DNA from 4 places in the Lelliottia jeotgali genome. Region 3 is predicted to be linked to each of the others. Evidence: predicted binding sites of a transcription regulator. Region 3 holds the regulator's gene; each other region holds the start of a gene.
What was found. The regulator LexA, encoded in region 3, represses DNA repair genes until DNA is damaged. The targets are predictions, from matches to a motif close to TNCTGTATGTACATACAGNA.

Region 1 (7,895 bases), on a different contig from region 3:
GTATTGCAACCAAAAATTTCTGGCACTTTGCAATTTTTGACAATGATAGCCGCGTCATTCATTACACCTCGTCTGACTCAGATACCTCTTCAGCGAACAATATGATAATGACAACAGATTTTGCTCACTTTTTAAAAGATAGTGAAAAATATGAAATTGTTGATTTCCCGGAACACTTCTTTGATGAGCGTACGTACACAAGCGTTTCCAGTAATGCGACTCTCTCATCTATTTTCGGGCCGTTAACTTTTATTCAAGTATTAATTAAAATACTTAAAGCATTGTCAGCCACATATGAACTACTTAAATCTATAAATTATGAAATACAGACTCCTGATGAAGTCATTCACCGAGCGAACAGTAGGATTGGTGAGAAGAACTATCATTTGGTGGTAAATAATTGCGAGCATTTTGCAGTGTGGTGTAAAACAAACGTTCGTGATAGTGAACAGACATCTATGTATAAAATAATCAGGAAGTATGAGAAATTAATAGAGGAGCTTGATGCAGAGCTGGACCGCTCATGGATTAGCAGACATGCATTTAAACTGCTACGTTAAGTAGAAATTAATTTAGCTAGTATTAATTGTCAGTATTATGAGCACAATACAGCATAACTAATTCCGCTTAGCTACTAAGGTTATTTTACCCCCCCTTTCCCGCTAAAACTTTGTAACCCCTGGGTTCAGCTTAAAGGCCAGTACGAAGAAAGTAACTTTTCTCTTACTACTGCCGTGACCTTTTTCAGTGAGGATGGATAGCCGACTCGCTCAGTACCCTCTGACCCACACGTAGTCAGAGGGTAGACAACTACCAGGCGCGTTTAACGATCCGCATAACCCCCTCTGGCGGCTGCGGCCATTCCTCGTTTTCCGATGCGTACCGCAGTCGGCCCGCCCCCCGGTTGAAATTATTCATTGCCTGCTCTGCTGAGTCCATTCGGTACGTCCGCACCACAAAATCTGCCGGGGAGATACCTCCCAAAACCTCTTGTACCGTCAGTTCTTCAGGGGCGATGTCGTACCAGTGCGTCAGCATTACCGGCTTTCCATCACAATCTACCGCCATTTTTGCGAAATGGTCGCGCTCAAATTCCCAGACCGTAACAGGTGATAATCCCGCTGGCCGAGGATACTCGATGGCTTCGTCAATCATGACGGTACCTTCGTCATCAATGAATGATGGCGTCAGATAAAGCTGGCCATTCCGGTCGAAACCAGAAATCAGATAGGTCCATTGGTCGTTCAGCATTGTCGGCAATGCAGTCAGGTTACTGGTAGACCATAGGCTATACTCGGATTTACGGTTGCCATCAAAGATAGGCTCCTGTACTTCGCCTTCTGTTTTGGTGTAGAAACTCATCCCAGGTGATACCCCAGCCTCTAATTTTGCCAGCAGACGACTTCGCATTGATTCCGCATTTTCATAGAACTCAATGTACTCTTCGGTAAACATTTCCCGCATCTGCTCATTCGGGGCATGATGCATAAACCATGCTTCAGGACTTTTGGTCCCGAGATACACCAATTGTGCCTTCCCTTTAACACGCTCTACCGCAACGGGCACCATCATGGCGGGGTTTTCAACGGTTGCTCCGGTCTCATTGATTTCCTCATAAGCCACAAGCCATTGAGACATCATCTGGAGAAAGGTTTCAGGGTTCTTCATGTCCACGAACTGGCGGAGTAATTCTGGACCCCGACTACAAAGGTCAAACAAGCGCTGCTTTTCCTGATAACTTGAAAATGCAGTTTTTTTGCCTGCCCATTTCGCCACCAGCTGCGGCTCTTCAAACAGGATATTTTCTGACGGCGTGATTGGTTTCAGTTTGACCCAGTCCTTATTAGCCTGCCGAATAACCCCTTTGGTGCTGGATGCCAACGTTAGCTTGTGTACCCAGGCATGGGCCTCCAGTCGGTTATCACATTCATAGGCAGCTGGTGTGGCGTAAGCCAGCAGTTTACCCGTGGCATTTACCGATAGACGAATAAGCGTGAACCCCTTCTGTTCAATGAAGGCCTTCACCGCCGGTAATTGGCTCCTTCCGGCCCCGCCAAGCTGATAGAGTTGATTCAGCAACCCTTCCCTGCCCTTTTGGGTCGCCATGGCTATAGAGAGCGGATCACCACGATTATTGGCGCGGAATATGATGATGCATTTATCAATGAGCCCCGGGCGGCTTTCCGGTGTACCAATATGGCCATCGACCAGTGCCTGATTCAGCTCAATGCGATAGGTCTGTTCTTCCTGGCGTTCCTGCCGGATAAATTCCAACGCCATCTTAAACATCCGGATGTAAAAAATATGATTGCTGCGAAATTTTCGGCGACGGATATACCACTCAAGGTCTTCTGGCAGAATGGTATCCATGCACAGGTATCCCATGGTATCCCTGACCTGGAACTTCGACACATTGACCTTACAGCTGACTTTTTTGCCTGTGGAATGCCTTTCGCACAACGCATTCACGATAAGGTCCTCGCCCTGACTACTGGCAATGACAATCTCATAATCTTTGAGTGGGCTCGCTTTCCAGCTCCAGCCCCGGTAGCTGCTGTTATAATCGCGGTCTTCCTGTACAGCTCCTGGCGCCGTGCGAGGAGAAATCAGTTCCCGCCAGGCGCAAAGCACCCGTGATCCGGACTGTAACGCCGAATTGGCACGATCTACGAACTCGCTAAGGGATGGGCGAATCTCAGGTGCAGCCAGTAATCCGCTGCCGTCACTGTCATGCAGGAAGGTCATGAACTGTTCCTGAAATTCGAGGCTCAGGAAGCTGAAGGGAGTGCGTTTGTCGTAGAACGACCCAAAGAGCTTCAGCCGGTGATCCAGCCCGCAGATGAGGATTAAAAAGCGCCGGTAATGCAAGGCCATCAGGTCGTGCGCCTTGAGCCGGTCCGTGTAACTGACATCTTCGAATTTGATGGTACTGCCATCCATCCCTTTGAAATGAGCTTGTTGCTCACTTTCGGAAGGAAACAGCTGGCTGGCACCCAGGTGGCTTTCGACAGAAGAAAAAACCTGGTAAACGTTTTGCCCATCCCTTACCAGCAGGAACACCACTCTGTTCTGCGCGTTGCGCTCCCGGCTTTCCCACGGGTCACGATAATCAATATACCGGCGTGTTGTGGCCATACAGACAACGGCGCGTTCAGACGGGAAAATCTGGCCCACCAGCGAAGGATGAGCTTTCAGTGCCTGATGGAATCTGTCCATGTCTGAGAAATCAAACCATTGGTTCAGATCGGTCCACACGGCCAGTTCTTCGTCGACCATGAGTTTTGCCTGAACAATCTGAAGTGGAATGTTTTCCGGGGCTGACTCTCCCTCGCAAATCGTCACTACCTCAACATCCTTGCCAACGTAGAGCTCTAGACTTCCCACGCCATCCTGGATTTTTTTCACATGCTCCCGGGAGGCTTCAGACGTCGCAATCATCGCCGCGCCCTGTTCTTCAAAATACGGCGTCATCCGCTGAATGGCTCTGGTGATATCATTCGACCTAGCGGAGATAGTCTGGCTGATAATTTCGTTCACCCGACCTTCCTGCCTGGCGGCGTTTCGGATCTCATCGATACGCGCCTCAGTTAAATCCGATGACAGCGCATTTTGGACGCTTCCCACGGCAAGGGAGGCAATCGTCTGTTGCTGAGCCGGAAAGGCCAGGGTTCCACCACGCTGATCAGAGGAATCCGCCTTAAACTTTTCCTCTTCGAATTGCTCAAGAGCGAAGCTTCTGAGGGCTTGCGGGTTGCTGACAAGTCCGGTGAGCTCAGACTGAAGCCTCGCCACCTCCTCCTGAACAAGCCGCAGCTCGGCGGCACGGATCTGCTTATGCTCGGGCTGAAACTGGAAGCGGTTGAGAAAATCCTGCCTCAGGAAGCGATGTTCTGTCATCGTCTTCCCACGCTCGTTAATCTCGCCCTGGCTATTCGTCATCTGAACAGCAATGGTTTTGCCATAGACACGGGGATGAGAGCGAAGGATCACCGTATGTAATTCATTCTCTGCGTAGCGCAGTGATACGATAAGTAGGGTATCACCGACACTAATGCCTTCCTCCGGGATGTCCACTAACGCAGACCAGAATTCCCCGGAGGCCAGAGACTGAAAGCGCTCAATACGCTCTACGCTATTTTTGATGATCAACTCACCCATCGGATTTTCCTTACCTGCCGCGATTTGGTCATAGCATACCAACTTAGTCTGAACTCCTAATAACCCCGCGACACTGAAAAACATCCTGACGGAAATGTGCGAGCTATCTAACTAAGTCAGATCCGTCGAAATGGGTTCGGTAGAATTACCTGCTTAACTTGATATGATGTTTTACGACAGAATCCGCAGTTTTACCCGGACGCAATTAATGGATACAAACCCGCCTTCTTATCTCAAAACACTCCATCAGACATTGCTGCTGGTGGATGACGCACCACAGGAATGCGATGGACACACGATGATGGTCAGCCTAGCCCTCTCACGTGAGAACATCCCTCACCAGCGTGTCTTGGGAAAAGTGTGCGGACTGGATAATGGCATTGCGTTTTCTCCCCATTGCTGGATAGTGCTGGACGGGCATATCCTCGACTACCGCCTGAAGATGTGGGTGCGCCTGCAACTGGGTGATGAGGTTGCCGCACAGGCACCGCATGGGATATTTTCCGGCAATTCTTTCCGGTTGCGGTACCAGTACCTGGCGATACAGCCCTTCCCGGTAAAACCAATGGCTCCGGCCCTGCTGAATGTGCTTACTGAGGGATATTCAGACAGGCTTCACATCGCAGGGATCTCCTCCGCATTAGCGCCTTGAATAATATAAGTAGGCTCGCGGTTTTAGTCGGGCTGGAGCGTCCTCATACAGCTGAGAGCGTTTGATCTTTGCGCGAATGGCGGTGATACTGTGTATATAACCAGTATTTTCGGACGCGATCATGAAAGTTACTTTTGACATCCCCGCAGCCCACCCGCAGACGTACTCTCCATATTTTTCCGACCTCGTTAGTTGCGGGGTAATGAGCCCCTGTGCAGGCCACGAGGACAACGAACTTAACCTTCATGAGCACGTAGTTAAAAATCGCCCCAGCACCTTTTTCATTCGAGCCAGTGGTCACTCCATGAAAGACGCCGGGATCTGCGATGGAGCTATCTTGGTTGTCGACCGTTCACTGACTGCCACCGACGGTTCCATCGTCATTGCGCTTGTGGACGGTGAATTTACCGTCAAGCAGCTTCAGCTCAACCCGGAGCTCATGCTGTTGCCCTGCAACCCGGCATTTTCACCTATACGGGTCAATCCGGAGGAGCTGGAGATCTGGGGTGTGGTCACTTTTGCGGTAAATCAGTTCTGATATGTATATGCATGTCGATATCAACGGGGCCTATGCCGCCTTTGAAACTGCCATGGAGCCAAAGCTTGCCGATCATCCGCTGTTGATCTTGAGCAACAACGATTCTATGGTTATCGCTATGAATCAAAAGGCAAAAAATATTGGAATTAAACGCGGTGCTCCCCTTTTCAAATGCCAAGAGCTGATCAAAAAGCACCGCATTGCCATCAGAAGCTCTAATTTTACCCTCTATGAGGACTACTCGAACCGGTTCCATGAGACCCTTGAAGGGTACGCCGCTGCCACCAATCGATATTCTGTGGACGAATGCTTTATGTCACTTGCTGGGATGACGCATCTTATCGATCCGGAACGCTATGGTCGTGAAATTCGGGCCACCCTTCAGCACAACCTCTCACTCACCTGTGGTGTGGGGGTGGGTATTTCGAAAACGTTAGCGAAATTAGCCACCTACGCTAGCAAGAGGTGGAAAGCCACGGGGGGAGTCGTCGTTTTGACTGACCCTATCCGCATTCAAAAATTATTGTCACTGGTTGAAACCCGGGAAATATGGGGGATCGGCAAAAGGATAAGCGAACATCTCTGTGAGCTGGGGATCAAAACCGGTGCTCAGTTCGCCAATACCGATGTGCGTTTTATCAGAAAGACCTTTGGCGTACAGATGGAAAGGACCTGGCGAGAACTTAATGGTGAACCTTGTTTTGCCCTGGATGACTCCCCTCCGGCCCGACAGCAAATCATCGTTTCCCGCAGTTTTGGTCAACGTCTTACCGAGCGGCACGATCTGCATGAGGCAGTATCCTTCTTCACAGCAAGAGCCGCAGAGCAGCTGCGGCTTGACGGTTCGTGGGCGCGACAGATAATGGTATTCATCCAGAGCAGTCATTTTGCCAAGGGTCCGGATCGCTTCAGCACCAGCGGAATAGAATTTCTTACCTCCACGCAGGATACGCGGGACCTGAACAGTGCGGCCATCGCTATTCTTAACAGGATTTACCGGCCAGGGGTCGCCTACGCAAAAGCGGGAGTGGTGCTGTCATCGATGACCGACGGTACTGAGCAGCTGAGTCTGTTTGATGAAAGGCCAGTGAGGTCAGGGAGTGAGGCATTGATGAAAGTAATGGATCGTCTTAACCGGCAACACAGGGGAACTGTATTCATGCTGGCTGAAGGCATTGAACAGCCCTTCAGGATGAAACAGACCCTGTTATCGCCACGCTACACCACTCGCTGGGATGAACTTCCTGTTGCGCGCTCTTAGACGGTACCCTTATATCCATAGAGAGGGTCTGCTTGAAGCGGCAAAGATAATCGCGTGTACTGAGCGCTTTAAACGCGACCTCCTTAAAGTGGTGTTATGCTGCTGTACTACCAGATTCTAATTTGTCAAACCTCTTTAATCCTGGGATCTTTCAATAAACCATCCCTGCTTACGACACCCCTTGCTCAGTAGAATCAGCCTCTCAATGTTACTACCGTCTCTTTCGCCAACGTTCACTTTATCATCTATCATTTCAGTTGGTTCCATTGGGGACAAATACAAGTAATGCTCTGTCGCTATGTATCGTGCGACTCGCTTGATTGTATCTGCGTTGAGTTTCTCCGCATTTCGACCTGAGCGAGTTAGTGTAAAACCTTCATGTTTTAAGCTGTTTTCCAGGGCTATGAGCAAGTGAAGATATAGATCAATACTGGCAAAACAATGCATCTCCCAGGCTGTTTCCCGACTGACAAATTTCGGCTTCGATTCGAGCTGGGTAATTGGGAGAGCTAAATTATTCTCTTGGTTACGAACCAATTCGCTTAATAATTTTCGATCTTGATAACGTCCATACGCCAGAGCCAAAACTGCAAGCGTCAACACGACAAGTGCTATTGTCATTTAAGATTCTCTACCGACTGAAGCAGCTGAACGAACTCGTCCTACCAACAATGCACCTCAAGGGTTATCGCTTTCGAACATCTAACATAACTGTTTTGATAAAGGGCGCCAGAAAAGCAACACGGAGTGCTTTTAGAAAGCAAGGTTAACTGGCACCCGGCTTGGAAGTAATCGTATTCTATTACCTTAAATTAACCGCGAGCCTTCTGAATTGCCGCCTGCAATGTGCTGATATCTAATGCGCCAGGAATAAACGACGTTGTGTCTGCCGTTGGGTTCTTCATGTTGATGATGATGAATCCCGGGGTCCCGGACACGCCCAGTTGCTCACCGAGCTGCATGTTTGCAGAAATGACGTTTTCAAACCGGGTTTTATCATTGCCGGTAAAGGCCACATCAAAGCCCGATTTTTTCACGACGGTGTCAAAATCCGCCAGCTGGAACGTCCGCTGCGTGGTGGCAAATGTGTGGGCACTGGTCATGATGTTGTTGTGGTATTTGCGATAACCGTCGGCGCCGTACTTATGGAACACGTAGAGACCGGTTGCGGCTCCCATCGCAGAGACTGGTTTGGTACCGGCAAAGATCGGGAATTCTTTGAAGAAGAATTTCACGTCTTTGTTCTGATCCATGGCGGTCTCAACAACCGGCGTCACCCGCATACA
Region 2 (7,895 bases), on a different contig from region 3:
TTATCGAACGTGAGTGAACGTTATTTTGTCACCGGAACGGATACCGAAGTGGGTAAAACCGTCGCCAGCTCTGCGCTGTTACAGGCCGCACGTATGCAGGGTTTTATGACTGCCGGATACAAACCTGTCGCGTCGGGCAGCGAGATGACGGCGGAAGGCTTGCGCAATTCCGACGCGCTGGCGTTGCAACGCAACAGCACACTTCCGCTGGCTTACGAGGAGGTGAATCCGTACACCTTTGCGGAACCGACGTCGCCCCACATCATCAGCGCCGACGAGCAACGCCCAATTGAATTCCCGGTGCTCTCTGCGGGCCTGAGGGCGCTGGAGCAGCAGGCGGAATGGGTGCTGGTTGAAGGGGCGGGCGGCTGGTTTACGCCGCTCTCAGATAATCAAACCTTCGCCGATTGGGTGCAGGACGAACAGCTGCCGGTGATCCTCGTGGTCGGCGTCAAACTGGGCTGCATCAATCACGCGATGCTCACCGCACAGGCGATTCAACAGGCCGGTTTGCGCTTCGCGGGCTGGATTGCCAACGACGTCGTTGCGCCAGGGAAACGTCATCAGGAATATCTCGCTACGTTGCAGCGCGTGCTTCCCGCGCCGTTTCTCGGGGAAATTCCGTGGCTGGCTGAAGGCGCAGAACACGCCGAGACCGGGCAGTATCTTGATCTCAGCGCCTTGCATCCCGCGACATCCAGTGCGCGATAAGCGCCTCATCCAGTTCGTTTACGTGGCCTTGGGCCACGTTACGTCCGCGATACAGCACGCAAAAACGATCCGCCACCCGGCGGATAAACGACAGCTGTTGTTCCGCTAACAGCACCGTCATTCCCAGCTCCCGGCTCAGGCGCATCAGCAGTTGTCCTAACTTGTGGGCAAAGGTATTTCCTGTGCCGTGCAGCGGCTCATCCAGAATCAGCAGTCGAGGGCGATTGATGAGCGCATTGGCCAGCGCCAATTGATATTGCTCATCGGGCGACATACCCGTTGCTCGGGCGTGGCGCAGCGGCCAGAGCTGGGGAAAGAGGTCGTAAATCTCAGCACTTGCGCCTGCATCCGGTGTGCCTTTGGCACGCATCGCAACATGCAGATTCTCCTCGACCGTCAGCTGCGAGAATATCCGCCTGTCCTGTGAAACATAGCCAATGCCCGGCATCGCGCACTGCTCAGGTGCATCTGCGCGTAAATTGCACGGCGGTGAGCCGGTTTCATGCCAGATAATGGTGCCACTTTCTATCGGTAGCTGGCCGGTGATGCAGTTGATCAGCGTCGTTTTACCCATGCCCGGCAGCCCAATAACGCCCGTGCACATCCCCGGCGGCAAATCTAAATCCACATTCCACAGCGTGTGCTGGCTTCCGTAAAACTGATTAACAGCGCGCAGACTTAACATAATGCTCTCCTGGTAACGCGTGAGGGACAAGACGTCACAGGAATGTGCAAAACCCCTGCCATAAACTGCAGTTCGGTCAAATAAGCGGCGATTTTAAGATTACGCTCACAAAGGTTAAGCGCGGCTACAGGCCACAGAATGACTGAATTGTGATTAAGATCTCACCAGTCGTTATGCGCTGTGGGTCTGATAATCATCAAAAAAGAGCGATAAATATTTTTTATGGGCATGCCCTTGGGAAAAGCCGGGAATTTGGCGAGTGGCGGTCTGTATGGGCTGGAAGCAGTTATCCACTATTCCTGTGGATAACCATGTGCATTAGAGTTAGAAAACTTGAGGCAAGCGAGAGAATACGCGGCCTGCGCCTGAATTGGTGCGAAACGCGGCTTTAAGAAATATCTTCTATTAATTAAATAGTTAGACAAAAGCAATCAGCGTCATGAAAGTGTCACGCGCTGCCATAAAACTATCATTACCTGGCTTGACAAATGTTAAAATGAGAAATGTTCTGGGGATAACCGCATACGGCTGGTGTTTTATCTCGTCGCAGCTTAAATTTCACCCCGTTTCGCGCTCATTAAGCGGATGCTAATCCAGATATCCTTACACGCTACTGGTTTTACATCCAGTATTTATTACTGGCAAATTTGCCAGCCGCGAGTAAAATTACTCACCTGCCGTTTTTTCCGTCATCAGGTTGCCGCCCATGAGTAAATTGTTCAAATTGAATTCTGCCTTCCGTCCCTCTGGCGATCAGCCGGAGGCGATCCGCCGCCTGAAAGAGGGGCTGGAAGACGGGCTGGCGCACCAGACGCTGCTGGGCGTGACCGGTTCGGGTAAAACCTTTACCGTCGCCAACGTGATTGCGGATTTGCAGCGCCCGACGATGGTGCTGGCTCCCAACAAAACTCTGGCGGCGCAGCTGTATGGCGAGATGAAAGAATTTTTCCCGGAAAACGCCGTCGAGTATTTCGTCTCCTACTACGATTACTACCAGCCAGAAGCCTATGTGCCAAGCTCAGACACCTTCATTGAGAAGGATGCCTCGGTCAACGAACATATTGAGCAGATGCGTCTGTCGGCAACCAAGGCGCTGCTGGAGCGCCGGGACGTGATTGTGGTGGCATCGGTTTCCGCGATCTACGGTCTGGGCGACCCGGATCTCTACCTCAAAATGATGCTGCATCTGACCAACGGGATGATCATCGATCAGCGTGCAATCTTGCGTCGTCTGACCGAGCTGCAATATGCGCGTAACGATCAGGCCTTCCAGCGCGGTACTTTCCGGGTGCGCGGTGAAGTGATTGATATCTTCCCGGCTGAATCTGACGATCTGGCCCTGCGCGTGGAACTGTTCGATGAAGAGGTCGAGCGGCTGTCATTGTTTGATCCGCTGACCGGTCACATTGAGTCGGTGATTCAGCGCTTTACCATCTATCCAAAAACTCACTATGTGACGCCGCGCGAACGTATTATTCAGGCGATGGAAGAGATTAAAGTTGAGCTGGCAGACCGGCGTAAAGTTCTGCTGGAAAACAACAAACTGCTTGAAGAGCAGCGCCTGAGCCAGCGCACGCAGTTCGATCTGGAGATGATGAACGAGCTGGGCTATTGCTCGGGAATCGAAAACTACTCGCGCTATCTCTCCGGGCGGGGTCCTGGCGAAGCGCCGCCAACGTTATTTGATTATCTCCCGGCGGACGGCCTGCTGGTGGTGGATGAATCCCACGTCACCATTCCGCAAATCGGCGGCATGTACCGCGGTGACCGTGCGCGTAAAGAGACGCTGGTGGAGTATGGTTTCCGCCTGCCGTCGGCGCTCGATAACCGCCCGATGAAGTTTGAAGAGTTCGAGGCGCTGGCTCCGCAGACGATTTACGTGTCGGCGACACCGGGCAACTACGAGCTGGAAAAATCGGGCGACGAGGTGGTTGATCAGGTGGTGCGCCCAACCGGTCTGCTGGACCCCATTATCGAGGTACGCCCTGTTGGCACTCAGGTCGACGATTTACTGTCGGAAATCCGCGCCCGTGCATCCATCAACGAACGTGTTCTGGTTACCACGCTGACCAAACGCATGGCAGAAGATCTAACCGAATACCTGGAAGAGCACGGTGAGCGCGTGCGCTATCTGCACTCGGATATTGATACCGTTGAGCGTATGGAGATCATCCGCGATTTACGTCTCGGCGAGTTTGACGTGCTGGTGGGGATCAACCTGCTGCGAGAAGGCCTCGACATGCCGGAAGTGTCGTTGGTGGCGATTCTGGATGCCGACAAAGAGGGCTTCCTGCGTTCTGAGCGATCGTTAATTCAGACCATTGGTCGTGCGGCACGTAACATCAACGGTAAAGCGATTCTGTACGGTGACAAAATCACGGCATCGATGGCCAAAGCCATTAGCGAAACGGAGCGCCGTCGAGAGAAACAGCAGCAGTACAACGAAGAAAACGGCATTACGCCACAGGGTCTGAACAAGAAGGTGGTGGATATTCTGGCGCTCGGTCAGGGTCTGGCGAAAACCAAAGGACGCGGCAAAGCGCGTCATCCGGTTGAGGCCGATCCGGTTGAAGTGCTGCTGACGCCGAAAGCGCTGCAGCAGAAAATCCACGAGCTGGAAGGGCAGATGATGCAGCATGCGCAGAATCTGGAGTTTGAAGAGGCGGCGCAGATCCGCGATCAGCTGCATAAGCTGCGGGATTTGTTTATTGCGGCTTCGTGACAAAAGCAAAACGGCAACCCGAAGGTTGCCGTTTTTAGTGTTTTCTCCCTCTCCCTGTGGGAGAGGGCGGGGTGAGGGCACCAGACCGCACTGAAAAAATGCTTACCCCAGCGCCTGAATCGCTTTCTCCAGCGCCAGGCGCAACAGATGCCGGTCGTGGCGATATTTAATATCGCTCGCTTCTAACTCTTCCTGCACCACCACCCGGCCTTCCATCCCTGAAACATCCACCTTCGGTCCAACCACTACACCGTCGATAATTTTCTTACCGACGTACTGCTCCATCAGATTCAGTTTATCGGCAAGCGACAGGCTTGCTGCGGCGGGGCTGAGCTCTTTGCCCAGATTGCCGATATACACCATCGGCGCGGGCGTCCTGCGTAGCGCCTGCGCCAGCTCTTTCACCAGCAGCAGCGGCATCAGGCTGGTGTAAAAACTTCCAGGGCCGATGAGGATGAGATCCGCTTCGCTAATGGCTTCCACCGCTTCACGCGTGGCGGGAACGGAAGGGTAGGTCATTAGCTCCTGCGGCGGCAAAATCAGCTGATCAATATTCACTTCCCCGTAGACTTCATGGCCTTCCGTATCAATCGCCATCAAATCGACCGGTTGTTCCGACATAGGGATCAGGAATGCATCCACTTTCAGCAGATTGCGGATTAAATTGATCGCCTCAAGCGGGCGTACGCTCAGGTGATCTAAAGCCTTTAACATCAGATTTCCGAGGTTATGTCCGGAAAGTTCGCCATTACCGCCAAAACGATACTCAAACATGGCTGAAGCGACGCTTTGTTCGGTAATTAACTGGTTAAGACAGTTGCGCATGTCGCCCCAGGCGATACCGCCTTCTGAGCGACGAATACGACCTGTAGAGCCCCCGTTATCGGTGGTGGTGACGATACCGGTGAGCCTTGAACCCAGCGACGATAACGACGACATGACTCGGCCCAGCCCATGCCCTCCGCCGAGAGCGACTACACGGTCAAGATCCGCAAAAGTGCGATTGCGCATACACATTCCTTATCCTATTCGATCTGCGTAACAGTAACCGAACTACCCCTAAAAGACGATGCCCGACCCCCCGCAAAATGACGTATATCAATGCGAAACTTTGATTTTTACGTATTCTGTAGTGAAAGTGCACGATCTGGTCGTTATATATATAATTATATAGCGAAATCAGCGAATGGCGAAAGAGCCATTTCCGCGCTACTATCGGCATAACCCACGTTTTCGAATATGAAAACATACACTCTAGCCCTGGCGCCTGTGTCTGATGATATGGCGCCCTGGCCGTAGCGGAAACGCTACCAGGGTACAGAAAGAAATGACTGTGCCTCCCGTACTGGAAAGGTGTACATGGCTTCTCAACTCACTGATGCTTTCGCGCGTAAGTTTTTCTATTTACGTCTGTCGATCACCGATGTGTGCAATTTTCGTTGCACCTACTGCCTGCCGAACGGCTACAAACCGGGCAGCGTCACCAATAACGGATTCCTCTCCGTCGAAGAAGTGCGCCGCGTCACACGCGCCTTCTCTGAACTCGGCACGGAAAAAGTGCGTCTCACGGGCGGGGAACCCTCGTTGCGTCGTGATTTTCCCGACATCATCGCCGCCGTGCGCGAAAACGCCAGCATTCGTCAAATCGCCGTCACCACCAATGGCTATCGCTTATCCCGCGATGTCGCTCAGTGGCGCGATGCCGGGCTGACGGCTATCAATGTCAGCGTCGACAGTCTCGACGCGCGTCAGTTTCACGCCATCACCGGACAGGATAAATTTCGTCAGGTGATGGAGGGTATCGACGCCGCGTTTGAAGCCGGTTTCGACAAAGTCAAAGTCAACACCGTTCTGATGCGTGATGTGAACCATCACCAGCTCGATACTTTCCTCGCGTGGGTCAAACCCCGCCGCATTCAACTGCGTTTTATTGAGCTGATGGAGACGGGCGAGGGCAGTGACCTGTTCCGCCGTCACCATATCTCAGGCATGGTGCTACGCGATGAACTGCTAAAACGTGGTTGGATCCATCAGATTCGCCAACGCAGCGACGGTCCGGCGCAGGTATTTTGTCACCCCGATTACGAAGGGGAAATTGGGCTGATCATGCCCTATGAAAAAGACTTCTGTGCCACCTGCAACCGTCTGCGCGTGTCGTCTGTTGGCAAACTGCATCTGTGCCTGTTCGGCGACGGTGGCGTAGATCTTCGCGATTTGCTGGAAGACGATGCCCAACAGGATGCCCTTGAAGCGCGCATTTCTGCTGCTCTGACGCACAAAAAACAGACCCATTTCCTGCATCAGGGCGACACCGGGATTACACAAAACCTGTCCTACATCGGCGGGTAATCGGCTTAAAAGGAACCAGAAAATGAGTCAGGTCAGCGCTGAATTTATTCCGACGCGTATTGCTATTCTTACCGTTTCTGAGCGCCGTGGCGAAGAGGATGACACCTCCGGCCACTGGCTGCGCGACGCCGCGCACGAGGCGGGTCACAGCATTGTTGATAAAGCGATTGTCAAAGAGAATCGTTACGCCATTCGCGCCCAGGTATCCCAGTGGATTGCCAGCGACGAGGTGCAGGTGGTGTTAATCACCGGCGGCACCGGTTTTACCGCCGGCGATCAGGCGCCAGAGGCGCTGCTCCCGCTGTTTGACCGTGAAGTTGAAGGCTTTGGCGAAGTGTTCCGTATGCTCTCCTTTGAAGAGATTGGCACCTCTACTTTGCAGTCCCGCGCAGTGGCCGGGATCGCCAACAAAACGCTGATTTTTGCCATGCCTGGCTCCACCAAAGCCTGTCGTACCGCGTGGGAAAATATTATTGCTCCGCAGCTCGACGCCCGTACTCGTCCCTGTAATTTTCATCCTCAATTGAAGAAGTAAGCTATGTCGCAATTGACCCACATTAACGCCGCTGGCGAAGCGCATATGGTGGATGTTTCCGCCAAGGCCGAAACGGTGCGCGAAGCGCGTGCCGAAGCTTTCGTGACTATGTTGCCGGAAACGCTGGCGATGATTATCGACGGCAGTCATCACAAGGGCGACGTCTTCGCCACCGCCCGTATTGCCGGGATTCAGGCTGCAAAACGTACCTGGGATCTGATTCCTCTCTGCCATCCGCTGATGCTCAGCAAGGTCGAAGTGAACCTGCAGGCCGAGCCGGAGCACAGCCGCGTACGTATCGAAACGCTGTGCCGTCTGAGCGGTAAAACAGGTGTCGAAATGGAAGCCTTAACGGCGGCCTCCGTGGCGGCGCTGACCATTTACGATATGTGCAAAGCGGTACAGAAAGATATGGTGATTGGCCCGGTACGCCTGCTGGCAAAAAGCGGCGGCAAATCCGGCGATTTTAGGGTGGACAGCAATGATTAACGTGCTCTTTTTTGCTCAGGTACGCGAGCTGGTCAATACCGATAGCCTGACCCTCGATACGCCTTTTGAAAATGTAGAAGCCCTGCGCGCCCACCTGGCGGCGCAGAGCGATCGCTGGGCGCTGGCGCTGGAAGAGGGCAAACTGCTCGCCGCTGTTAACCAGACGCTGGTGGAGTTCAATCACCCGCTCAACGCCGGTGACGAAGTGGCGTTTTTCCCACCGGTCACAGGGGGTTAATCATGACTGACACGCGTATTGTTGTTGGGCCGGAGCGCTTTAACGTTGGCACGGAATACAGCTGGCTTGCCGAGCGCGATGAAGATGGCGCTGTGGTGACTTTTACCGGCAAAGTCCGCAATCATAATCTCGGCGACAGCGTAAAAGCGCTGACCCTGGAGCATTA
Region 3 (7,895 bases):
AGAGAACATCGCCGAGCGCGTGAAAGAGATTACCGGCGGCAAAAAACTGCGCGTGGTGTATGACTCGGTCGGGAAAGACACTTGGGAAGCGTCGCTCGATTGTCTGCAACGCCGCGGTTTGATGGTCAGTTTCGGCAATGCCTCCGGTGCGGTCACCGGCGTGAATCTGGGCATTCTCAATCAGAAAGGCTCACTGTACGTGACGCGCCCTTCCCTGCAAGGCTATATCACCACCCGTGACGAACTGACCGAGGCCAGCAACGAACTGTTTTCGCTGATCGCCAGCGGTGTGATTAAAGTGGACGTAGCGGATGCGCAGAAATATCCGCTGAGCGACGCGCAGCGCGCGCATGAGGTGCTGGAGAGTCGGGTGACGCAGGGATCGAGTTTGCTGATCCCATAAAAGATTAGGGCTTCCTTTTAACAGGAAGCCCATTCTTTTTTTAGTTCGGCTGTATGTAGGGTACAGCTCGATGAATTCTTTAACGGCGGCAATAGTGACAGATTCGATAAGTAAATCCTATTCTGTTCTAAGCATTGCTGCCGGAAAAGTTGCAGGTATGTGACGAACGCCTCAATACCTTAGTAACGAAAGCGGTTATTGCGCTGATACTGTGGGACTTTTGGTGTTTTAACCATCCGAATAACCCACACAACGGCGACCGCTAACAGTAGCCACGGCAGCAGTTTAATCATCAGCGCAAACAATCCGCCGATAAACATCACCACCGTTGCCACCACCAGTGCAGCCAGAATGCCAAGCAGCGAAATTCCGGTCGCCATCAGCATGACAAAAAATCCAATCACAAACAGCAGTTCCAGCATGGCTCTCTCCCACATGAATACCTCAGATATGCAGTGGGTATTACAAGAAACGTGCCAAATTTAACTTATTGAATCTAAAACAAAACGCCCCGCGAACATTCGCAGGGCGTGGTGAATTTGACGAACTTTTGGTGAAAATTATCGCTTGTCAGCGACCAGACGCAGCGCCTGCTCCAGGACTTCGATATCCGCCCCGGCTTTATGGGCATTTTCACTCAGGTAGCGACGCCACTGACGCGCCCCCGGAATACCCTGGAACAACCCGAGCATATGGCGCGTCACATGGCCCAAATAAGTGCCGTTGCTCAGCTCGCGTTCGATGTACGGATACATTGCGCGCACTACGGCGACCGGATCGGTATCAGTACCGTCTACGCCAAAGATTTCACGATCGACCGTGGCCAGAATACCTGGATTTTGATACGCCTCGCGGCCCACCATCACGCCGTCCATGTGGTCTAAATGCGCTTTGGCTTCGTCGAGGGATTTGATGCCGCCGTTAATCGACATGGTCAGATGCGGGAAATCACGCTTGAGCTGATACACGCGCGGGTAATCCAGCGGCGGAATTTCACGGTTCTCTTTCGGGCTGAGACCGGATAACCAGGCTTTACGGGCGTGGATAATAAACATCTCGCACTCGCCTTTCCCGGCTACGGTATTGATGAAATCACAGAGAAATTCGTAGCTGTCCTGGTCGTCAATCCCGATACGCGTTTTGACCGTGACTGGAATCGACACCACGTCGCGCATCGCTTTGATGCAATCCGCCACCAGCTGGGCGTTGCCCATCAGGCACGCACCAAACATCCCGTTCTGCACGCGATCGGACGGGCAGCCGACGTTAAGGTTAATTTCGTCATAACCGCGCTCTTGCGCCAGTTTCGCGCAGTGCGCCAGCGCAGCCGGGTCGCTGCCGCCGAGCTGTAAGGCAACCGGATGCTCTTCTTCGCTATAGGCCAGATAGTCGCCCTTCCCGTGAATGATCGCTCCGGTGGTGACCATTTCGGTGTACAGCAGCGTGTGGCGAGAGAGCTGACGCAGGAAATAGCGGCAGTGTCTGTCGGTCCAGTCGAGCATCGGCGCGATGGAAAAACGGTGTGCAGGGAAGTGTGACTGTAATTCTGACGACATGGCGAAGTTTTAAGCACCTGGTGGAAATGGGGCGCTACTATAGCACAAAGAAAAGCCGGAGGCGCATGGCCTCCGGTGGTCTTAGAAGCTGACGCTCAGCTGTGCGCCTGCCCCCCAGGTTTTGTCTTCCCCGTACAGGCCCATCAGATCCACATGGACCGCGTTGAACGGCGCAAAGCCGACACCGCCGGTGAAGACGTTGCTGTCATTGTCTTTCACGTCCGCGCGATAACCGGCGCGCACCGCCAGCCAGCTGAGCGGCGTGACTTCCGCACCGACACCCACGTACTGGGAGTTTTCTTCACTCTTGAAGCCTTTGGTTTCGGTCAGATCGCCATCGGCGGTGAGCGTCACCAGATCGTTATGCCAGGCCACGCCAGCCGTAACCAGCGGGCGGATCTGGTAGGTATCTTTGTAGCTCACCACCTCACCCGTACGACCATTGCGGATGCGGATATCCTTGGTATCGATATCACGCGACATCAGGTTCTGCCCGCTCAGGCCCACCGTCCAGTTCTCGCCAAAATCGGCGGTCACACCGGCATCGACGTTGAAACCGGTATCGTCCGTGCGGTAGCGGCTGCTGTTCCAGTCGTTGCTGTCGTAGGTGTAAATAGAGGTGGTGTAGTTGTAGAGCCAGGTTTTTTGCAGTTTTGGCGTGATACCGACGGAGACCGGCACATCAGCAATATCAAACTGACGCGCCACCGCCACGCCGTAGTCAGAGACAATCGCCGCCCGGCCTGAGGCCGTGGAGTTGAGGTTCTTGGTGATTTGATCCGAGCCGTTCAGGGCCGCATCCAGCGCGACGCTGCCCGCGACCAATTTGCTGTTCTGGATGCTGCGCAGGTAGTCAATATCCTGCTGGTCGATGGAGGAACTCACGCGCGCGTGGGCATTGCCTTTTGCGACAAAGGCGACGGCCAGTACGTTGTTTGGAATGCTGACCGCAATCCCGGCACCGGCGGTAGCGCGTGCGGTTTTGCCTTTCAGATCGTCCAGCTCGTCAGCGAGATCTTTCGCGGCGCTCTGGAACTGGTTCACGGATCCTAAGGGATTGGCGATGATCTCCGCCGGTGTGAGGCTGTTGATCACATTATCGTAGTGATCGACTTTATCGCTGATATCGTCGATCTGATCCTGCAGATTGTCTTTGTCGGTAATCTGCGCGCCGACCGAAGGCAAGATAACGGTAATGTCGTCATCCGGTTTGGCCTTTGCCAGCAGCGCCGGGTTGATGAAGGCGCCACTACCGTAATGGCCTGATGCAACTCCGGTTCCACCCATCGCGTCGCTACGCGCTTCTGTCCAGGTATTGGCTGCTCCCGCCTGATTTGCCATCAATAAGGAGACAGTGATGCTAACCACCGAAAATTTAAAATGTTTTTTCACAGTATGCTCGTTTTATAGTCTGTTATTAAACAACCCCGTCTGTTATCTCCCAAACAGGGACGAACTATTGCTGTGAATAACATCAAAAAGACCTGCTATTTCCCTAAGTTAAATCTTCCGCTCGGCCTGTTGTAATTTGTGACGGCCCTCAATATTTATAGAAGAGGATATTATTTTCGCCCAGGTTTTCCGTCGTGAGGGCCAAAAAACTGCGGCGGATGATCGACCCAGCGGTCTTCACGCGTGGCGGCATAAACTGGATTCAGCGGGTAATAAATCCGGTTTTGTTTTTTGTTCGCCTCGCCAACCACCAGCAAGCGCACCTCTTCGTCGGTATTGTTAATAAAGGTGTGGCAGACCCCGGTTCCGGCCGGAAAACCGACGCTGTCGCCCGGCTCCAGTTTCCATAAATAGCCGTTAATCCACGCCTGCGGATGCCCTTCAATGACAAAGATAAACTCTTCTTCGTCGCTTTCAGCGTGCGGATAAGAGGTGCGACGCCCTGGCGGCAGCCGTTCATGATGGATACCGATACGCCCCAAACCCAGTTTGCGCGCCAGCGGCGCACCGATGGCAAAAAGCTCGTCACTGTCCGGGTAAGTGGAATCGTCAGCGCCTTCGACGTCGCGCCAGTGTCGGATGCATTCAGGTCTTTTCATTGTGTTTTTCCCATGTTGCGATGCGTCAGGTATAGCACACCGTGGCGGTTCTCGGCGTTTTCAGTAGAACATGGTAAAGTGAGGGTTTTCCAGACTCCATAATTCGAGGTGCGATATGGATAAGACCACGATGCAAGATCTGTTAGCGCAAGCTGAAAAGCTCTGTGCTCAACGCAATGTGCGCCTGACTCCGCAGCGCCTTGAAGTGTTACGTCTGATGAGCCTGCAACGCGGTGCTATCAGCGCGTATGATCTGCTCGATCTGCTGCGCGAAAGCGAGCCGCAGGCGAAACCTCCGACCGTCTATCGCGCGCTGGATTTCCTGCTGGAACAAGGGTTTGTGCATAAGGTTGAATCGACTAACAGCTACGTGCTGTGCCACCTGTTCGATCAACCGACGCATACCTCGGCCATGTTTATCTGCGATCGCTGTGGCGCGGTCAAAGAAGAAGGGGCTGAAGGCGTGGAGGATATTCTGCATTCTCTGGCGGCTAAAATGGGCTTTGCCCTGCGCCATAACGTGATTGAAGCACACGGGTTGTGCTCGGCATGTGTCGAAGTGGAAGCTTGCCGTCATCAAGGTGAATGCCAGCATGATCACTCGGTCATGGTTAAGAAAAAACCGCGCTAAAACAAAGCGGGCGGCCATAAGCCGCCCTCAGGGATTGTACTTCCGTGTACAACGGGTAGAACTCTGTTACCAGCGGTAGTCGTTGCGTTTTTCCCAGTCAACAACCTCTTTTTCCGCCTGATCTTTCGCGTAGCCGTAGCGTTCCTGAATCTTACCGACCAGCTGTTCGCGTTTACCTTCAATGACGGTTACATCATCGTCGGTCAGTTTACCCCATTGTTCTTTCGCTTTACCTTTGAACTGTTTCCAGTTACCGCCGATTTCGTCTTTATTCATAATCATATCCTCATCGTTCGGTTATCACGTAAATTTGAATCGTCCGTTTCGTTCGTATCTGCTGGACGTGATAATAATTGTAGATAAGGATTCGGCAGGCGTTGAGAGATTCAGAATCTTTAACCGTTTCGTCAAACGAAGCCACTAGGCGAACCAGGTGTTATTTCGCCAGTGACGCCGCCAGATAACCGCCAGAGAAAGGCCGCGCAGGGCGAGAAACACTGCCAGCGCCAGCCACAATCCATGATTACCCAACCACGGCAAAGTGAAGAGAGTTAACGCAAACCCAGCCGCCGCGACCGCCATGCTGTTACGCATTTCTGCCCCTCGCGTTGCACCGATAAACATACCATCCAGCAAATAACACCACACGCCCACCACCGGTAGAACGACCTGCCACAGGATGTAATGATTCGCCAGCTCGCGCAGCTCAGGCAAAGAGGTTAATAGCGCGACGATTTGGCTGCCGAACAGGGCATAAATAAGCGCAAAGACCAGCGCCACCAGGCCAGACTGGCGGCAGGCCGCACGCCACACCTCCTGCAACTGCCCCGTTTGGCGCGCACCGTAGGCTTGCCCGGAGTGGGCTTCCACGGCATAGGCAAACCCGTCAAGCGCATAGGCAGTGAACGTCAGCAGTGTCATGAGCACGGCGTTGACCGCAACAATCTCCGGCCCCAGCCGCGCGCCGAATACCGTTAATGCGCCAAAGCAGAGTTGCAATAGCAGCGAACGCAGCATGATGTCGCGATTCAATGCCAGCAGTTTGCGGATGTTGCCGCGCCACGCGGTTTTCAGCATCGCGAGTGATATTCCCCGCATCGCCAGCACACGCTTCACCATCCATAGACCGATGAAGAACGTGCCGTATTCCGCGACCACGGTTGCCAGCGCCGCGCCCTGAACATTCATATGCAGACCCATCACCAGCCAGAGGTCGAGGATGATATTGAGCACATTCCCCACCACCAGCAGGATCACTGGCGCACGCGCATATTGCACACCCAGTAGCCAGCCGAGCAGAACAAGGTTTGCCAGCGATGCCGGAGCGCTGAGCCAGCGGATTTCAAGGAAACGCCGCGCCTGTTCGAGCACCGCTTCACTGCCGCCAACGACGTGCAAAGCCAAATCAATAAGCGGTGTACGCAGCAAAACAATCAGCAGCCCCGCGCCCAGCGCAAGAATCAGCGGCTGCACCAGCGCGCGGGCCAGACGAAACGGATCTTTCGCGCCAAACGCCTGCGCGGTTAGACCTGTAGTGCTCATGCGTAAAAAGAGCAGCAGCATGAAGAGGAAACTGGTCGCCGTCGCGCCAATCGCCACACCGCCAAGATAAACAGGGGAATCCAGATGACCAATCACCGCCGTATCGACCAGCCCAAGCAAAGGAACGGTGATATTGGAGAAAATCATCGGCAGCGCAAGACGCCACAATGCCTTGTCTGAGGGAGTCAGCAGAGACATGAGAAATTACCGGGAAAGAAGTGAGACAGTCAGACTGCGGATGCACCGCAGCCTGTCAGAAAGATATTACAGCCATTCACCGTTGCGGATGACACCCACAGCCAGACCTTCAATAGAGAAAGCCTGCTCGCGGAGATCCACCACAATTGGGGAGAACTCGCTGTTTTCCGGCAACAGCTGAACCGTGTTGCCCTGTTTTTTCAGTCGCTTAACGGTGACTTCGTCATCAATGCGCGCGACAACAACTTGTCCATTACGCACATCCTGCGTTTTGTGCACCGCCAGCAGATCGCCGTCCAGGATTCCGATATCTTTCATGGACATCCCGCTAACGCGCAGCAGGAAGTCAGCACTCGGTTTAAACATCCCCGGATCGACCTGATAGTGGCCTTCAATGTGTTGCTGAGCCAGCAGAGGTTCACCCGCCGCAACGCGACCCACCAGTGGCAGACCTGTTTCTTCCTCTACCAGCAGGCGAATACCGCGTGAAGCACCGGAGACAATCTCAAGGACGCCTTTACGGGCCAGTGCTTTGAGGTGCTCTTCAGCGGCATTTGGAGAACGGAAGCCCAGACGCTGCGCGATTTCCGCACGCGTAGGTGGCATTCCCGTCTGGCTGATGTGATCTCGAATAAGATCAAACACCTCTTGCTGTCTGGCCGTTAACGCTTTCATTCCGCCCCCTGGGTGTATATACAGTTATGCTGTGAGTATATACAGTCAAAGGTGAATTTGGAACCAAAAACTGCACAAAAAACCAGAGACTTATTGCATTCCTGAAGGCTTATCGAAAATGTGACCAAAGAAGCGTGACCCAGGTGATGGCCGCTATGATAATCGCAAGCAGCACAGCGGCAGATCCCATGTCTTTCGCGCGGCCCGAGAGCTCATGGAAATCAGAGCCGATACGATCCACCACCGCTTCAATAGCGCTGTTGAGAATTTCCACTATCATCACCAGAAGAACCGAACCAATGAGCAGAACGCGAGTGATAGGATCAACGTCGAGGAAACAGGCGATGATGACCGCGATGACAGCAGCGACCCCTTCCTGACGGAAGGCGGCTTCATTGATCCACGCCGCGCGGAAACCTTTCCATGAATATCCGGCAGCTTTGATGATTCGGGTGAACCCGGTGGTATTATTGGCCATTAAAAGAACCTTTTCTTAGATTTAGCGTCAGTAACTAGGGTTGTCGCACGTAGCAATACAGCCTGAAGTATGACCGGTAACAACAGAAATTTTGCGCGCTTTCTGTTATCCTTGCGCCGCATTTGCATTATTAACCAGAGGCTTTACATCGTTTATGTCCGGCTGGCCACGAATTTACTACAAAATACTTAATTTACCATTAAGCGTCCTGGTAAAAAGTAAGTCTATCCCGGCGGAACCTGCGCTGGAATTAGGGCTCGATACCTCGCGTCCTATTATGTACGTTTTGCCTTATAACTCGAAGGCAGACTTACTGACGCTGCGCGCCCAATGTCTGGCGCATGATTTACCCGATCCGCTC
Region 4 (7,895 bases), on a different contig from region 3:
CCCGGCGGAACAGCTCTGAGCTGGTGCATTCAATCAACGTGCCGCTGGCAATGCCGATACTGGCGCTGATGTGGATCGTGCGCTCGCCCAGGCGCAGCGGTGCACTGAGAAAATCCAGCACATTGCCCGCAAACGCCGCCGCCCGCGCCTGCGAATACCCGCCCCCAATCATCATCGCAAACTCATCGCCTCCCATACGGGCCAGCATTCCGCCGTCCGGCACCCTTTCACGCAGCGCGCGAGCCATCATAATAATCAGCTCATCGCCCACATCGTGGCCGTAAATATCATTCACATCTTTAAAACCGTCGAGATCGATAAACACCACGCTTTTGACATCGCTATCGCCGCGCAGACTGACCTGCTCCAGCGCTTCGATCAGCGCGCGGCGATTGGGTAAATGACTCAGCCAGTCCGTCAGCGCGACCCGCCGGGCCTGGTTTTCACCGCGCGCCAGTTTGTACAACCCGACGCTACTCAACAGAATAAACAGCAGGATCAGCCCCGCCGCCAGGATCACAATTTGGGTGATGTCACTCGAGGCCGCACTCGCCGCCTGCGCACCCGGCAGGCGCGGCTGCCAGTTGAGATAACCCAACAGTTCTCCCGCTGAGCTTTTCAGGGGGACGCTGGCCTCGCTGGTATGTTCCGGTGTGAAATTAAGGTTTTCAATCTGAAAGGTATTTCCGAGATCGCTCAGGATTTGCGGGTTGAGATGGCGGGTAATCACCAGATAGCGGCGCACGTCGTTGTGCACCTGTAAGCGGCCAATCATCGGGCGAATCAGACCAATGCCGACAAACGCCACCCCTTGGCGCGTGCGGGTGATCCCGGCGTAAATATTTTTATCCGACCGAAGCGAATCGGCATTGTTACGAATGAGCGCCTTCAGGCCATTGCCAAAAAAATCGAGATTCTGCTCGTGAAAGGATTTGCTTTTAAACGAACCCCACAGGACGTTGAAATGCTCATCCAGCACGAAAGTGCCGTCATACAGGTTATTGATTTTAAAGCCAGCGCCCCAGGTGTTGTACAGCCATTCGGTGTTTAAGGCCGGAGGATAAACTTCGCGGACGGCGTCATCCCAGACGGCATTATCAATCACCAGCGACCAGACGCGGTTGGCCGATGTCTGGATCGCCCCCTGCACGGAAAGCGCCGAACGGTGTTCGTCTATTTCGTTGGTTTTACTGCTGATCAGGTGCAGAGAAAGATAAAGTAGCGCGACGACAGAAACGATCAAGCCGATCCCGGCCATAAAGATCATGACGAACAGGGTTTTTGCGGTGGGAATATTGCGCCAGCTTAATGGGTTATACATTCGCCGCCCTCTTAAAAGCACTTCTTTCTAAGAGTAATACAGGTAGCGAATTTCGCTGCCCGTAAATACAGGCAGCGATCACATCAGGCCAGTTTTATCATGATCATGCCAGCCAGCAGCAGAACCAAACCAATCCAGCCTTTGCGATTCAGTCGTTGACCGAACAGTATCCAGCCCGCCGCCAGCGTCGCAGCGATACCAAAACCGCCCCATAGTGCGTAGGCTACGGAAAGATCGATCCCTTTCACCGCCTGAGAAAGCGCACTGAACGCGCCCAACACGGCGGCGATAGACATCAGGCCGTAGATTTTACGCCGGAAGCCATCCGAAAATTTAAGGAAAACGTTGGCGACAATCTCCAGCACAATCGCCAGCGCCAGCCAGGCCGCATGAACCCACTCAAACTGTTGCATGAGTTGGCTCCTGTGGCTGTTTCTTCGCTTTGCGGGTGCCCGATTTAATCAGCACAATACCCGCAACCAGCGTGGACAGACCGGCAATTTTCATTGTTGACAGGGTTTCATCAAATAACATCACACTGAACAGTGTGATTAACAGAATACCGATCCCCTCCCACAACGCATACGCCACACCGAGCGCGATTTTTTTTACCGCGAACGACAGGAAAATATACGAAAGGGAAATCATTACCAGCATTAATATAAAGCCAGTATTGCCATCGCTGACGCTTGCCCATTTCATCGACAAGGTTCCAGTAATTTCAGCGATAATAGCGAGGGCTAACAATATCCAGTAAAACATGGTGCATCTCCTGCAAGAGAATATAAATCACTGCAGCTTGTCGAAAACGACAAACCCAGAAAAAATGATATCAATCAGATAGCTAAACGCGTGGCGTTAGCTCAGATAACAGGCAGAAGAGGGATCTATAGCGCGTTGCGCCAGTGTTGCTCACCGGACAGCAGGCAGAGGGAAGTTGAAAAAACAGCGGTGTTATTTGAAAAGTACGTCCTGAACAGATTGTCCATAATATTACAATTATCCGCGGTATTGCTTCTCGTCATTGCGGATGAAAATTGTCCTCGGTAGTTAAACACGCCTGATTTGTACCATAAGCCAGGAATTAACTCAAAACCTTTTCACTTCTTTACCCTGCCCGTTTGACCTTGGTTAGTAGAGTAAATGAATATTCCCGTTATGATATAGATATAAGAATTAACTCAGGAACTCTCATGGCAAAACCCATCATTACCCTGAACGGATTAAAAATTGTCATCATGCTCGGAATGCTGGTGATCATTCTCGCGGGGATCCGTTTTGCCGCTGACATTATCGTGCCTTTTATTCTGGCGCTGTTTATCGCCGTGATCCTCAATCCGCTGGTGCAACGTCTGGTGCGCCTGCGCGTCCCGCGCGTGCTGGCGATTTCGTTACTGATTACCGTCATCATCCTGGCGATGGTGCTGCTGGTGGCGTATCTGGGAACATCCCTGAACGAACTGGCGCGTACCCTGCCGCAATACCGGTCCTCGCTGGTGGTTCCGCTACAGCACATCGAACCCTGGCTACAGCGCGCCGGGATTGAAGTCTCCGTAGAAGAGTTGCTGAAGTACATCGACCCGAACGCCGCCATGACACTGGTGACGGCCCTGCTGTCACAGCTTTCCAGCGCGATGACCTCTATCTTCCTGCTGCTGCTGACCGTGGTGTTTATGCTGATCGAAGTGCCTCAGCTACCGCTCAAATTGCAGCAGGTTATGTCCCGTCCGGTGGAAGGAATGGTCGCGATTCAGCGGGCGCTGGACAGCGTCTCGCGCTATCTGGTGCTCAAAACGGCCATCAGTATTGTGACGGGGCTGGTAGCGTGGGCGATGCTGGCGGCGCTGGATGTGCGCTTTGCGTTTGTCTGGGGTTTGCTGGCCTTTGCGCTCAACTATATTCCCAACATTGGCTCGGTGCTGGCCGCCATTCCTCCGATCGCCCAGGTACTGGTGTTTAGCGGATTGTACGATGCTTTGATTGTGCTGACGGGGTATCTGGTGATTAACCTGGTGTTCGGCAATATTCTTGAACCGCGCATGATGGGCCGCGGGCTGGGACTTTCCACGCTGGTGGTCTTTTTATCGCTGATCTTCTGGGGATGGCTGCTCGGCCCGGTTGGGATGCTCCTTTCCGTGCCGCTGACCATTATCGTGAAGATTGCGCTGGAGCAGACGGCGGGCGGCCAGAGCATCGCGGTACTGCTGAGCGATGTTAGCCAGCGGTAAAGGCAAACATCGGCTTCGCGGTTCGCCCCGCTTCCCGGTAACAGGCCAGCGCTTCACGCCACGCGCTCAGCGCAAACAGCGAGGCATCGCCATAATGGCTGGTCTGCAATTTCGGCCATATTTCGCGAAATTGCCCCTGCCATTCGTCCACGCTCATCGCATCCAGCGTGTTGCGGATATGGAACCAGCGCACCTGTTTTTGCTGCCTGAACATCTGCCCGGAAAGCAGACCGTAGCAGACAAAAGTCCCGGCTTTGGGCAGCATATCCAGAATCTGCTCTGCCACGTCGCCGCCCGTGGCGTCATAGACAAGATCCGCATCTTTCGCTAACGCGCGAATTGCTGCAGCGTTGTGTTGTGATATTGGCGTGATCCCCAGTGCCGCCAGCCGGTCGGCATGGACTTGCGAGCGGTGGATTCCGTACACCGCTTCAGCTCCGGCGTTGAGCGCCCACTGCCCCAGCAGAATGGCACAGTCCGATCCCGCAGCCGTCAACAGCACGCGTTTCCCCTGTGGCGGGTAGAGTTTCAGCATCAGCTGCGCGGCCAGCGGATTGATCCAGGCGCGAGCGGCAAGCATGGAGTCGATATCATCGGGCACCGGGATCGCCAGATCCACAGGAGAGTCCACCACCTGCTGCCAGGTTCCCTGCCCGCGCAGTGGCAGCACGCGTTTGCCCATCAGATGCTGCGGCCCGTCAATGACTACGCCGACACCTTCATAGCCCGCGATGGCAGGCAGCGGTGTGCGATGGCGATAAGCGCCGGTGATGGGGATCAGATCCGAGGCATTAACCGGGGAAAAAAGCATTTGTACCCGCAGCTGATCGGGATTGAGCAAGCCGGGAGAAATCGCCTCCAGCTGGAGGACGGACTCAGGCTCACCAAAGCAGCCATATCCTAATGCGAGATGATTCATGTACGGCCCTGAAAAGAGTTATCAACAAGAGCTTACTGCCTCATTCGTTCAGGGAAAATGATTATTTCGCCACGGGTAAATCCGAATACCGTGTCGTATACCCCGGCGAGAGCATTTCACGCTTCATCGCCCAGTTTTTCTGGCTCCCTTGACCTGCAAACCACACCGTACCGCGCCCCGATGAATTAAGGCGATCAATGGTCTGCATCAGCGCATGGCTGTTAGATCGCGGTTGATATTCATCAAACAAATTCAGTTGCGCAACGCCCTGGCTGAAAAAGTCACTCAACATCACACCTGCTTTCATATAGCGAAAACCCTCCTGCCAAATGCGCTCCAGCGCCTGGCTAGCCACGCGGATAATATCGCGTGTATCGTTAGACGGAACGGCCAGACGACCGCTGGCCTGAGGGCCATAAAACACTTCGTTTTCCGCATGTGGGCTGGTACGCATAAACACACTTATCACGCAGCAAAACTGCCTTTCTGCCCTAAGCTTCTCGGCTGCTCGTTCCGCATAAGCGCATACAGCCTGGTGCATGTCACGGTACTCAGTAATGCGGTGCCCAAAAGAGCGGCTACAGATAATCTGTTGTTTCGCCGGGGCGAATTCATCCATCTCCAGACAAGGCTCACCGCGCAGTTCGCGCACTGTACGCTCCAGTACCACGTTAAAGTGTTTGCGAATCACCCACGTTGAGCACTCCGCCAGCTGCAGCGCGTTTTCAATTCCCATCTGATTGAGTTTTTTACCGATTCGCCGCCCCACACCCCACACTTCACCCACCGGCACCAGCGCAAGCAATTTTCGCTGACGTTCAGGATCCGACAGATCCACCACACCATCGGTTTTACTCCATGTTTTCGCCGCAAAATTAGCCAGCTTAGCGAGGGTTTTGGTTGGCGCGATGCCGACGCCGACGGTCAGGCCGGTATTTTTCAGGATTTGCTCGCGGATCTGGCGGCCAAACGTCTCCAGCGCAATGCAGTTCGCCACGCCGGAGACATTAATAAACGCCTCATCGATGGAATAGACTTCAACCGCGGGCGCCATCTCCGTGAGAATCGACATCACGCGATGGCTCAGATCCGCGTACAACGCATAGTTCGAGCTAAACACCGCCACTTTCTGCCGCCGCAGCTCGTCTTTGATCTTGAAGTAAGGCGCGCCCATCTTGATGCCCAGCTTCTTGGCCTCTGCCGAGCGCGAGATAATGCACCCGTCGTTATTCGACACCACCACCACCGGTTTGCCCAGCAGATCGGGGCGAAATACCGTCTCGCAGGAGGTATAGAAGCTGTTGACGTCAACGAGTGCGAACATGTCGGTGCGATTTCACAGTGTGCGTCACAACACCAAAGAGTTGCAGCTCATCCTCTGACTGGAAAACGATGGGAGAAAAGTTTTTGTTGTGTGGCAGCAGGTGGAGATACGGACGGGTTCGCAGCTCTTTCACCGTGAACTCCCCTGCAATCGCCGCCACCACAATATCGCCATGCTCAGCCGTTAACGAACGATCGATCACCAGCAGATCCCCGTCTCCAATCCCTACACCGATCATCGAATCGCCGCTCACCTTGACGAAATAGGTGGCGCTGGGGTGCTGGATGAGAAGCTTATTGAGATCGAGACGATCCTCAACATAATCCTGCGCCGGGCTAGGGAAGCCGCACGGAACGCGCTCCAGAAAAAGAGGTAATTCGATGATTTCTTTCAATTCACATGAAAAAACGGGATTCATGATAGCCAACCTGACAATAACTGTATATAAATACAGTATTATGCATTTAGCGATCAGATCAAGTCGAATCTGGCTCGCGAAAATGAAGCCGTTGACGCCACACGGAATTTAACCAGGAGAGATCATGCTGAAAGTCATCGCCGAAGATTTTATTAAACCGCAAGCCGTTGAGACTGTTCTCCCGCTTTATCGTGCGCTGGTTGCAGCCACTAAACGGGAGCCGCTGTGTATTGCTTACGATTTATATGTCGATGAGAAAGATCCGGGGCATTTTATCTTCATCGAAGAGTGGCCCGATCGCGCAGCACTGGATGCGCATTGTGCGAGTGAGCACTTCAGACGGCTGGTGCCGATGATTAATCAGCACCAGCGTAAAGAACCGACATTTATCATGATGAACGGTTTTAGTTAAACCGTATTAGCCCTACAGCTTAAACGTGAAATCGGCGATGTAACGATCGCCGCCATCGGCTATCGCTTTTGACAGTTTCTTGTAATAGCGCTCGACGCCATAGGCTTCAATCTGCTGGATTTGCGCACGAATAGGGGCGCAGAACAGCTCAGCGTTACCGGCCCCCACTCTTTTCGTGTTCGGCGGCATCTCGGACGAAATGGCTTTAAACCAGGTTCGAACGGCGCTTTTCAGTGTGGCGGGGACTTTGGCGACTTCGTCGATGTCCGTTAGCACCTGTACCGTTGGGAACTGATTAGCATCAACGGATTTTTTCAGGCGGGTAAAAAACTGGCTGAACAACTCAAACGAGCCGAGATCAAAAATCTTCTGCTTGGTGGAGCCTCGGGGCTTATTTGCCGGTTTCGCGTCGGCTTTACCGCGTTTACGGTTATCTTCGAGCTGCAAATCAAACAGCACGTTGCAGTGTTCCCGACGTTTTTTCACATCGGAGAACATTTCCAGAAAGGTCGCGATAAATTGCGGCGTCATGAGGTCATGAAGTTCGTGATTAACTAACCACTGAGAACGCGCAAATTCACCCGGTGTAACAAACCAGTCCGGCGTTTCGGTAAAGAGTGTTGCCTGACCTTTATCGTCAAATTCCACAAACTCAGTCCCGCCATCGAACGCAAAACGGCAGTTCTTCAGGCTGATGATAGTGTGGTTCATGATTAGCGCATCTTTGATGAACCTGGCCACTACTGCGCTCATCACAAACGCCGTGTGTTTGTCATCGCGGATCACATACTTCAAATCCTCCACAGACTTCACGCCGGGTTCGAGGCTATCGAATTCTAGAAAAAGATGATACATACCGGTGACTTCCTGATTACGCAGACCCTGGCAGGATAACACACAATAAGAACGGGTTTGTGAATTGCCAGTGCAACCAGAGTATACATTTCTTAAACGACAACACTAGACCAACACTACTAAAATAGTATTAATCACACTAACCACATCACTTAACCACATAAAATCAGATACTACAAAATCACTAAAATAAAACTTTTTCAGGATATTATTCTGTTTTTGCACTAAACATTTCGACCATTTTTTGCAAAATTGTTACGGCTGTCGCGTGAGGTTAGCGACGCGAGAAACGCTCAAAAAATACAAAATCCGTTTCTCAATGCATAAAAAAACATTCCACTGCATATGTATACATTTGAAGCGGCGCTCGTCGTTAACCCTTTAAATCTTCGTAATTCATTGACCTGATTTATTATTG

Region 1: the regulator LexA is predicted to act here: its motif matches at 4,897-4,916, upstream of umuD (translesion error-prone DNA polymerase V autoproteolytic subunit).
Region 2: the regulator LexA is predicted to act here: its motif matches at 2,008-2,027, upstream of uvrB (excinuclease ABC subunit UvrB).
Region 4: the regulator LexA is predicted to act here: its motif matches at 6,229-6,248, upstream of umuD (translesion error-prone DNA polymerase V autoproteolytic subunit).

Annotation. Positions count from the first base shown of each region.
Region 1 is NZ_JAENMQ010000011.1:19,239-27,133, forward strand. It holds gene JBO43_RS17715 (lecithin retinol acyltransferase family protein) at 1-560, shown strand, start outside; gene JBO43_RS17720 (hypothetical protein) at 811-4,158, opposite strand; gene JBO43_RS17725 (hypothetical protein) at 4,367-4,810, shown strand; gene umuD (translesion error-prone DNA polymerase V autoproteolytic subunit) at 4,932-5,348, shown strand; gene umuC (translesion error-prone DNA polymerase V subunit UmuC) at 5,356-6,609, shown strand; gene JBO43_RS17740 (hypothetical protein) at 6,745-7,230, opposite strand; gene JBO43_RS17745 (DsbA family protein) at 7,422-7,895, opposite strand, start outside.
Region 2 is NZ_JAENMQ010000010.1:85,307-93,201, forward strand. It holds gene bioC (malonyl-ACP O-methyltransferase BioC) at 1-17, shown strand, start outside; gene bioD (dethiobiotin synthase) at 10-711, shown strand; gene JBO43_RS17165 (ABC transporter ATP-binding protein) at 674-1,396, opposite strand; gene uvrB (excinuclease ABC subunit UvrB) at 2,103-4,118, shown strand; gene yvcK (uridine diphosphate-N-acetylglucosamine-binding protein YvcK) at 4,221-5,129, opposite strand; molybdenum cofactor riboswitch at 5,357-5,490, shown strand; gene moaA (GTP 3',8-cyclase MoaA) at 5,478-6,467, shown strand; gene moaB (molybdenum cofactor biosynthesis protein B) at 6,490-7,002, shown strand; gene moaC (cyclic pyranopterin monophosphate synthase MoaC) at 7,006-7,491, shown strand; gene moaD (molybdopterin synthase sulfur carrier subunit) at 7,484-7,729, shown strand; gene moaE (molybdopterin synthase catalytic subunit MoaE) at 7,732-7,895, shown strand, end outside.
Region 3 is NZ_JAENMQ010000012.1:112,954-120,848, forward strand. It holds gene JBO43_RS19050 (quinone oxidoreductase) at 1-403, shown strand, start outside; gene pspG (envelope stress response protein PspG) at 583-825, opposite strand; gene dusA (tRNA dihydrouridine(20/20a) synthase DusA) at 964-1,959, opposite strand; gene traF (conjugal transfer protein TraF) at 2,041-3,300, opposite strand; gene JBO43_RS19070 (cupin domain-containing protein) at 3,522-4,010, opposite strand; gene zur (zinc uptake transcriptional repressor Zur) at 4,126-4,641, shown strand; gene JBO43_RS19080 (CsbD family protein) at 4,708-4,917, opposite strand; gene dinF (MATE family efflux transporter DinF) at 5,062-6,381, opposite strand; gene lexA (transcriptional repressor LexA) at 6,448-7,056, opposite strand; gene JBO43_RS19095 (diacylglycerol kinase) at 7,166-7,534, opposite strand; gene plsB (glycerol-3-phosphate 1-O-acyltransferase PlsB) at 7,689-7,895, shown strand, end outside.
Region 4 is NZ_JAENMQ010000001.1:108,587-116,481, reverse strand. It holds gene JBO43_RS00575 (bifunctional diguanylate cyclase/phosphodiesterase) at 1-1,321, opposite strand, end outside; gene mdtI (multidrug/spermidine efflux SMR transporter subunit MdtI) at 1,405-1,734, opposite strand; gene mdtJ (multidrug/spermidine efflux SMR transporter subunit MdtJ) at 1,721-2,083, opposite strand; gene JBO43_RS23255 (protein YdgV) at 2,209-2,379, opposite strand; gene JBO43_RS00560 (AI-2E family transporter) at 2,515-3,549, shown strand; gene JBO43_RS00555 (zinc-dependent alcohol dehydrogenase family protein) at 3,536-4,468, opposite strand; gene umuC (translesion error-prone DNA polymerase V subunit UmuC) at 4,530-5,792, opposite strand; gene umuD (translesion error-prone DNA polymerase V autoproteolytic subunit) at 5,776-6,210, opposite strand; gene JBO43_RS00540 (putative quinol monooxygenase) at 6,335-6,622, shown strand; gene JBO43_RS00535 (hypothetical protein) at 6,635-7,477, opposite strand.